One region of the Novosphingobium rhizovicinum genome, then DNA from elsewhere that is predicted to be linked to it. Evidence: riboswitches for the same ligand, from Rfam matches in the RefSeq annotation. Region 1 holds a riboswitch; the other holds the start of a gene.
The links. Region 1 has a riboswitch for cobalamin ahead of ABUH87_RS12035 (TonB-dependent receptor plug domain-containing protein). Riboswitches for the same ligand answer to the same signal wherever they lie in the genome.
Positions count from the first base shown of each region.

Region 2: linked by a shared signal. The riboswitch ahead of ABUH87_RS15355 (energy-coupling factor ABC transporter permease) and the one ahead of ABUH87_RS12035 (TonB-dependent receptor plug domain-containing protein) in region 1 are both predicted to bind cobalamin.

Region 1 covers NZ_JBFNXR010000048.1:41,143-45,334, forward strand. Annotated here, with positions in the region: gene ABUH87_RS12035 (TonB-dependent receptor plug domain-containing protein) at 136-2,031, opposite strand; cobalamin riboswitch at 2,134-2,326, opposite strand; gene ABUH87_RS12040 (cell wall hydrolase) at 2,539-3,675, shown strand; gene ABUH87_RS12045 (hypothetical protein) at 3,838-4,146, shown strand.
Region 2 covers NZ_JBFNXR010000052.1:244,820-249,011, forward strand. Annotated here, with positions in the region: gene ABUH87_RS15350 (BCCT family transporter) at 1-1,238, opposite strand, end outside; gene ABUH87_RS15355 (energy-coupling factor ABC transporter permease) at 1,398-2,075, opposite strand; cobalamin riboswitch at 2,107-2,346, opposite strand; cobalamin riboswitch at 2,474-2,706, shown strand; gene cobW (cobalamin biosynthesis protein CobW) at 2,904-3,953, shown strand; gene cobN (cobaltochelatase subunit CobN) at 3,953-4,192, shown strand, end outside.

The DNA.
Region 1 (4,192 bases):
CCGGGCTCGCGCAGGCCGAAATCAAGGCGCAAATGAGCACAGCGCCAGCCTTACGGAGCACGCCGGCAGAGGCGTCGCCAGCCGGCAGGCCCTTTGTCCGGGCAGCCGTTCCAGGGACAGGGCGAGCCCCTCCTGTCACATCCGGGCTCGCAGACCCACGAAGGCAGACCGTCCGGCCGTGCCATATCCGGAGACTGTCTGATAACTTTCATCCGCAAGGTTCTCTACACGGCCGAAAATCTCAAGATACTGTGTCACAGGCACGCTCGCCCTCAGAGTCCCCAGGACGTAGCTGGAAAGACGCGTGAAATTGCCCGGATCGTCATAGCTTTCCCCGACGAGCCGCACGTCGCCGCCGATCGCCAAGCCGGTAAGTGGGCCCGCCGTGATGGGCGACCAATCGAGCGAGGCCGTCAGCGTGTGCCGCGGACGTCTTGCGAGGTCGTTGCCCTCGCTCACTCCGCCCTCGGTTCGGTCAATCGATTTGACGTAAGTGTAGGCTGCCTGTCCGCGCAACGTGCTGCTCATCCTGGCGCCCAGTTCGAGTTCCATGCCGGTTGCGCGCGCACGTCCGATATTGATGTAGTAGCCGAAGGGACGGGTTTCGCAGAGGCTCCCTTCGCATGAGATGAAGCCAATGAGATCGCGGCTGTCGCGCCGAAATCCGGTGAGTGCGAAGTGGAGCGCTCCGTTGCGGTCGCCGTATTCCACGCCTGCGTCATAACTGCGGCTCTTCTCGGGTCTGAGCGCTCCGTTCCCGTATTCCGAGAAAAGCTGATAGAGCGTGGGAACCTTGAACCCTTCACCATACGACGCGCGCAGGCGCCAGTCGTCGCCGAGCGCGGCGCTACCGTTGGCACCGAACGTCCAGCGATCACCGAAGCGCGAATGGTCATCGTAGCGCACGCCGGCCGCCACTGTGAACGCATCCGAGTACCAGCCTAGCAGCGCGTGTCCGCTTGAAAGATGGGCCTTGCGGCGGGACGCAGAGCTGACATCGATGCGGGTCCATTCGTGATCTGCGCCGAAGTCCAGCCGGAGAGCATCGTATGCCCGCCATGCGCCCCGAAGCTCTGCACGGCGACTCTGCCCCTGTGTCTGCGAAGTCGGATCCGTCGGGGAGCTCGGGTCGAAGTAGCGGCGGCGTGTGTCTGAAACCTGGTATCCGGCATTCAGATCAACTGCGTCGGAAGACCACGCGAGCCCAGCGCGCCCGCCAATCTCTCGTGTCTTCTGGTACTCGTGCGTGTCCGCGAAGACGTAGAGAGGCGCCGGATAGCCGTCGATCTCCAGCTTGCCCTGTGTGTACCTGCCGGTGAGTGTCGCCTCCAAAGCAGACGTGAGCGCATACCTAGCGCGTCCGTTGGCCCGCCACTGTCGAAAACCGTCTTCTTCCGATCCAGCCGCTGCCTGGCTTAGCCCGTCAGTCCTCAGGTACCCGCCATTCAGCGTGACACCGTAACGGTCTGTGGACAGGCCCGCTGTCACTTGACCATCGAATGTATCGCGCGTGCCATACTCTGCGGTCGTCTCGACGCCATTGAGCTCGCGCGATGTCAGAGAGATGACACCACCGATGGCTTCCGAACCCCAGATCACCGAGTTCGATCCGCGCAGAAGCTCTACGCGCCCGACGCCACCGGCGCTGACGTTGGCGAAGTCATAGCCGCCCCCCGGTGCGGCGACATCCGCGACCCTGATGCCATCGATGAGGACCAGCACCTGCTGCGAGTTGGCGCCCCGCACGAAGACGCTCGTCGTGCCACCCAGACTGCCGTTTCGCGAGAACGTGACTCCAGGCAGACGCTCAAGCACTCGCGCGATATCGGGGCCCTGGATCGACTTCAGCTCCGCCGTCCCGATGACACTGACAGGCTGACCAGTCTTGTCGATGTCGAGGCGGCTGCCAGTGGCAAGAACGGTGATCTCCGTCCCTTCGCCAACGCCGGTCGCTGAGGCGAGCGGCACGTCCTGAGCACGTGCCTGCATCGCCAACGTGAGTGACGAACCAAGCAAAAACAGATACTTCATAGATAAACCTCCAGCCCTGAACGAATTGCCGCTCATGGCGAGAGGGCCGCGCCCATTGCTTGGCGCGCGGTCCACGCTGCATTCCGGTACACCCCGCCCGGCGCGGAACGACCGTCTTGGGCAGGTCTCCTGGCTCCCGGATCGCTGCCCACCCTCGCCTTCCCGGCCGCCTTCGAAGCTGCACCAGTGGCTGGTTGAGAGTGGACTCCCCGGTCACAGTTGCGGGGGCAGCTCGGTATCGCACCGAATTCCCTCTTAGGCCCGGCAATCGGGCACCCATGACGTGAGCGGGCGGATAGAAGCACAAGTCAGGCCTGGCAAGGGTAACTGCACGGAACCATCGCCGCGCTCGCGGAGCAGGAGTCTTTAAGCTCTTAAGGCTATGGCTGGCCCCTGTGCCGTGACGGGACGCGAGGGAATCGCCGCTGTTCTACGCTGCGCCCGCACTTATGCGGAGGGGGTGACGGTCTGCCGCCGTACACCCCCTCCCGCTAGAATCAGGATTGCATGACGGCCCGCCTCGCCCAACTCTGTCTTAACGAGCAGCGCTCCCGCGATTTCACGGCACGGCTGACACACAAAGGCATGCGAGGCCATCGCGCTAAAGCCCAGCGCAAGAAGGCCCGCCTGGCAGCAGCCCTCATGGGTCTCGCCGCTCTCCCGGCGTTTTCGGCTAACCCCAACGCACTCGCAGCTTTCCGGATCGGCGACGCAATTGCGCACGAGGCGGGAATGGACCCGATGCCGTTCGAGCGGAAGGGCGAGAGTTTTCCCGGCTCCGCGTTCTACTACCTTGATCTTGAGGCCAACCCGGCACCAGCAGCGTACTCTGCCATTGCGACCGAGATCGGGTCTGTCTTTCAGAATGAACCGGCAGCGCGCCCTCTGCGCGTCGACAACAGCGGCATCGATCGCTTGCGTGCAGAGCAGTGCCTGACGGCTGCGATCTATTACGAAGCGGCGAGCGAAGCCGATGCCGGACAGCGTGCGGTCGCCCAGGTTGTTCTTAACCGGGTCGCCCATCCCGCATATCCGAACACTGTCTGCGGCGTGGTCTTTCAAGGCTCGGAACGCACGACCGGCTGCCAGTTCACGTTCACCTGCGACGGGTCACTGGCACGCCGCCCCCAGCGTCTGTTCTGGGACCGAGCCGCAAACGTGGCCCGGCAGGCGCTGGCGGGCTATGTCTACACTCCCGCCGGTCTGGCGACGCACTATCATACGCTTGCAGTCCATCCGTACTGGGCATCAAGCTTACGCTATATGCTCACCATCGGCGCTCACCGCTTTTACAGCTTCAACGGAGCCGCCGGAAAACATGCGGTCTTCCGCTTCGCCTATCTCGGCGGCGAACCCACTCCAGGCCCTCGGCCCCGGCAGCCTGCGCCAGCCCAAGCCGGAGACACTTCAATCGATCCCGTGGACATCCAGCAGGTGTTTGATCGGGGAGCCATGCAGGCCGATCGCTCGGCGGCGTCGCTTCATACCGGCGCGCCAACGGCTGCGCCTCTCTACACCAATGAACTCACGCGCAGAGGCGGCGACGCGCTCTACAGCGGCGACAACTTGCCGGGCGGTCACGAGGTTCGAGACGAATATCGCAACAGCGGCCAGTGGATCGCCAGCCCGGTCGGCAGCTTGTGAACTGAGTACCCGTGCATTTCATCTGCTGACGTGAGCGACGGAACGCCGGTCCAGCAAGCCGGACAGATGATCCTCAACGTCTCTGAAACCATAGACTTGCACCGATGGATTAGGACAATGCGGCTAAGCCTCTCAGATCAATAACGACAAAGGGCCGCACCCATGACCATCCGCTTCGCCGCAGCAAACACGGCATCCAATATTGTCGTTCGCGCATGCCGCTGCCGGTCGGTCGAGTTGCGCCCGGTGAACGACAACGATCGACACCGGCTGGATCAGTCTCTGCTGGCCGCTGCCCTGCGCCACTTCGCGCGGCACGGCATGGCCGCCGCCGAGAACGCAGCCAATCGCGCATTGTGGGCCCGGCGCGACGGCGATGATCAAGCATGCCTGCACTGGCTCGCCCTGTGCCGTCAGCTAGACCGGCGCATGGCAGACAGCCTCACCGCTCAGATGGAGGCGGTGTCGTAAAGGGTGGTTATTGCTATTGCGATCCTTTATCATTAAGAGGCGTAAT
Region 2 (4,192 bases), on a different contig from region 1:
ATGGACAACGGCAGCTGCTCCAGCGTGACGAACAGCGCCACGGGAAGGTCCGTGGCCACAGTCTGTGCGATCGGAGCGACACCCGCCAGGTCAAGGGCAATCGCGGTGTTGCCGAACACTGTCATCCAGAGGAAGGTGAACAGGACCGGCACCAGCAGCACGCCGGCCACGAATTCGCGGATCGTGCGCCCGCGTGAGATCCGCGCAATGAACATGCCCACGAACGGCGACCACGATATCCACCAGCCCCAGTAGAACAGCGTCCAGTTTCCGAGCCACGGATTGGGCTCGTAAGCGTACATGCGGAAGGTACGCTGGACGACGGAGCCCAGATACGCGCCGATGTTCTGCACATAGGCCTGCAGCAGGAACACGGTCGAGCCAGCGAGCAACACGAACAGCAACAGAGCGATTGCCAGGATGATGTTTAGTTCGGACAGGCGCTTGATCCCCGCATCAAGACCCGCCGCCGCCGACAGGGTTGCAAGTCCCGTAATGACGGCGATCAGCACCACCTGCACCAGCGGCCCCGTGGGCAGCCCGAACAGATAGTTGAAACCCGCATTGACCTGCAGCACCCCGAAACCCAGAGATGTCGCGACGCCGAACATGGTGCCAAGCACGGCAAAGATATCGATGGCATGGCCTATCGGGCCATGGATGCGGTTGCCGATCAGCGGGAACAGTGCCGAGCGAATGGTCAGCGGCAGTCCACGGCGAAAAGCGAAATACGCAAGCGCTAGTCCGATCACGATATAGATCGCCCAGGCGTGCAAACCCCAGTGGAAGAAGGTCAGCGGCAGCGCCTCGCGCGCGGCGGCGATGGTGCGCCCCTCCCCCACCGGCGGAAGCGAGTAATGCTGGATCGGCTCAGCCACTCCGAAGAACAGGAGGCCGATGCCCATGCCTGCGCTGAACAGCATCGCGAACCAGGAGAGATAGCTGTACTCTGGCTCGCTCTCGTCCGGGCCAAGTTTCACATCGCCATAGCGGCTGATCATCAGGAACAGCACGAAAACCAGAAAACCGGCGACCGAAAGGATGTAGAACCAGCCGAAATCGAGGACGATCAGCGCCTGTACAGCCGCGAACAGCCGCTCCGCACGGCCGGGGAACACAGATCCGAACAGCGCGAAAGCCAGGATCAGCGCGGCCGACACGAAGAAGACCGGCGGATTGACGTTCATCCGCGGAGCACGTCCCGCCGGAGCGGCTTCTTTCAGGACTGGCTCGCTCATTCGCCTCCTCGTGTGCGCGGCCGCGGCGGCTTCGGCAGGAACATCGCTAACGGCTGGGCCGCTGCCCAGTTGCCGCGCCTGTAAATATCAGCTGCACCCGCCGGTAGGCTCCGAAGCGGCCAATGCGCAAGCGAGGCGGCAGGAAACTCCTGCCGCAGATCACCCGGCCTCGTAGAGACGCCGCTCCACGAAGCCGCTGCCTTTGAGCTGATGGAGCGCCTTTGCGCCCCACAGCACGGCAAGGTCCACCAGCGGCTCGACGATGATCACCAGCATGTAAGCGGCGCCGAACGTGGCCACCGAAGCCGCGCTGGCCGACGTGAAGCCTTGCCCCCAGAAGGTCCAGAACGCCACCCAGCTGACGATCCCGGCCTGGTAGGTGCTAGAGAGCGTAAGAGTCTGGCTATAGCCAAGGGCGACGTAGGGCGTATCGGGCGCGATGATCCGGCGTGCGAGTGCGCTCAGGCCGAACAGCGGCACCAACAAGGTGGTCACGTTCATGCCGAACTGCGGCAGGTCAGAGGGCGCGAAGAACATGCCCTGGACCAGTAATCCGACAACGAGGCCGATCGCGGTCGGCGCAAGTCCCAGCCCCAGGAACAGGGTCGATCCCAGGATCAGGTGTACTTCCGAGACGCCGACCGGATGGTGCGGCAACACCTGGAAGAAGCTGAAAGCCAGCGCACTGGCAACGAGGCAGCGCGCAGCCAGGGATAACGATCCATTGGTTTTGACGGCATCGGCTGCCAACTTCAGAGCATAGGATCCGGCGGCAGCTGCGGTGATATAGCCCAGCCAGATCTTGCCCGGGGCAACGAAGCCCGGTTCGATGTGCATTGCAGTTCTCCTGCCGTCCCACCGACGGCTTTGAGTGGACAGATGCACGGCCGGTCTCCTGGCTCGCGGGTCATCGCTTGATGCGCACCTTCCCAAGCCTCGCATGTCTCAGCGTCCGGCCCAGTGGATGGCGGGACTGGTCCGCCATGCGCTTCTCGCTCGCCGCTTACAGTCGCGGGGGCGGCTGAGGCTCCGGGCGATACCGCCCTACCCTCATTCCCAGTGTTTCAGAGCCAACTGGCTCAAAAACGCCGTACGGGGGCAGCGGTAACGACGGTCCGGACTTCCAGTCAAGAAAAATGCCGCCTCCACCTCATCAGTGCCATGCGCAACTCGCACCTTGCCGCAGCGGTTGGCGGCGAGTACGAGCATTCCTGTTCGCACTGGCCTTGGCCGCTGCGGACGAAGATCGCGCCGGTGCCTCGCAAGAGGCTTGAATGGGAATGCGGTGAGAGGGCTTGCTCCTCGATTCCGCGGCTGTCCCTGCAACTGTAAGCGGTGAGCGCGATGCACATGCTCTCTGGATCGAGAGCAGCCACTGGGCCGGACGCTGAGACATGCGAGGCCTGGGAAGGCGTGCATCAAGCCTTGACCCGCGAGCCAGGAGACCTGCCGGCGTCTGGTCGCTCTTGCCGTGGCCCAGGGGATGGCCAAGGCACGGTACCTTCCGTCTGAGCGACATCATGCATGCGGCCGGGGCCGCATCGGCACGCTTGCGTCGGGCGCCTCTCGCGCCGGTCCGATGCGCGTGTGCCGTTCGCTGGCGCGCGTCATCTGCGTACCGGCCTGCCCCGCCGCGTAGTGTCGCCGGCGCGGCAGGAGAGTACCTTGAGCAAAGTACCCACGACCGTCATCACCGGCTTTCTCGGAGCCGGCAAGACCACACTGATCCGCCATCTGCTCGGCAACGCCGGCGGGCGACGTCTGGCGCTCATCATCAACGAGTTCGGGGATGTCGGCGTCGATGGCGAACTGGTGAAGGGCTGCAACGATGCCGCCTGTCCCGAGGACGATATAGTCGAACTGGCCAATGGCTGCATCTGCTGCACCGTCGCCGACGACTTCCTGCCGACGATGATGAAGCTGCTCGACCGGCCCAACCGGCCCGAGCACATCATCATCGAGACTTCGGGGCTCGCCCTGCCCAAGCCGCTGGTCAAGGCGTTCCAGTGGCCCGACATCCGTACCCGCGCCACGGTGGATGGCGTGGTCGCGCTGATCGACGCCGACGCGGTGGCAGCCGGGCGCTTCGCCACTGACGAGGCCGCACTGGCGGCGGCCCGCGCCGCCGATCCCAGCCTCGACCATGAAAGCCCGCTGGAAGAGCTGTTCGAGGAGCAGCTCGGCTGCGCCGACATGGTTGTGCTCAACAAGACCGACCTGATCGACGCCGAGCCGCTGGCTGCAGTCGAACGGCAAGTGGAAGCGGAAATCCGCCCCGGCGTGAAGATCGTGCGCGCAGCCCATGGCGTGGTGGACATCGCCGCCTTGCTCGGCATCACCGCCGCCGCCGAGGACGATCTCGACTCCCGCCCCTCGCACATCGACGGCCTGGACGCCGATCACGATCACGACGACTTCGACAGCTTCGTCGTCGCGGGCGGCGAAGTGGCCGATCTGGACGCCATGCTGACGGGCATGGCTACGTTGATCGCCCGCCATGATGTGCTGCGCATCAAGGGCATGGTCGCAGTGACAGGCAAAGGCAGCCGTCTCGTGGTGCAGGCCGTCGGCCCGCGCATCCAGCACTTCTACGATCGCCCTTGGCTTCCGTCCGAAAGCAGGCGCACGCAGCTGGTGGTCATCGGTCAGAAGGGCCTGGACCGCGCTGCCATCGAAGCGGGTCTTGCCCCGCAGCTCGGTTCCGTAGCCGCCTGATGCACCTGCTGTCCGCCACCCCCGGCACGATCTCCAACGGCGAGGAGGCGATCGACCTCGATCAGCCGCCGGGTGACATCGTGATCCTCACGGTGGCGGACAGCGAGCTGGCGTGCTTCGCCAAAGCTGCGGCCAGGCTGGCTGAGGAAACGCCCACAGCGCCGAGCGTGCGCCTCGCAAACCTGCTGCAACTGCGGCATCCGTACTCGGTCGACCTCTATGTCGAGAAGGTGCTGGCG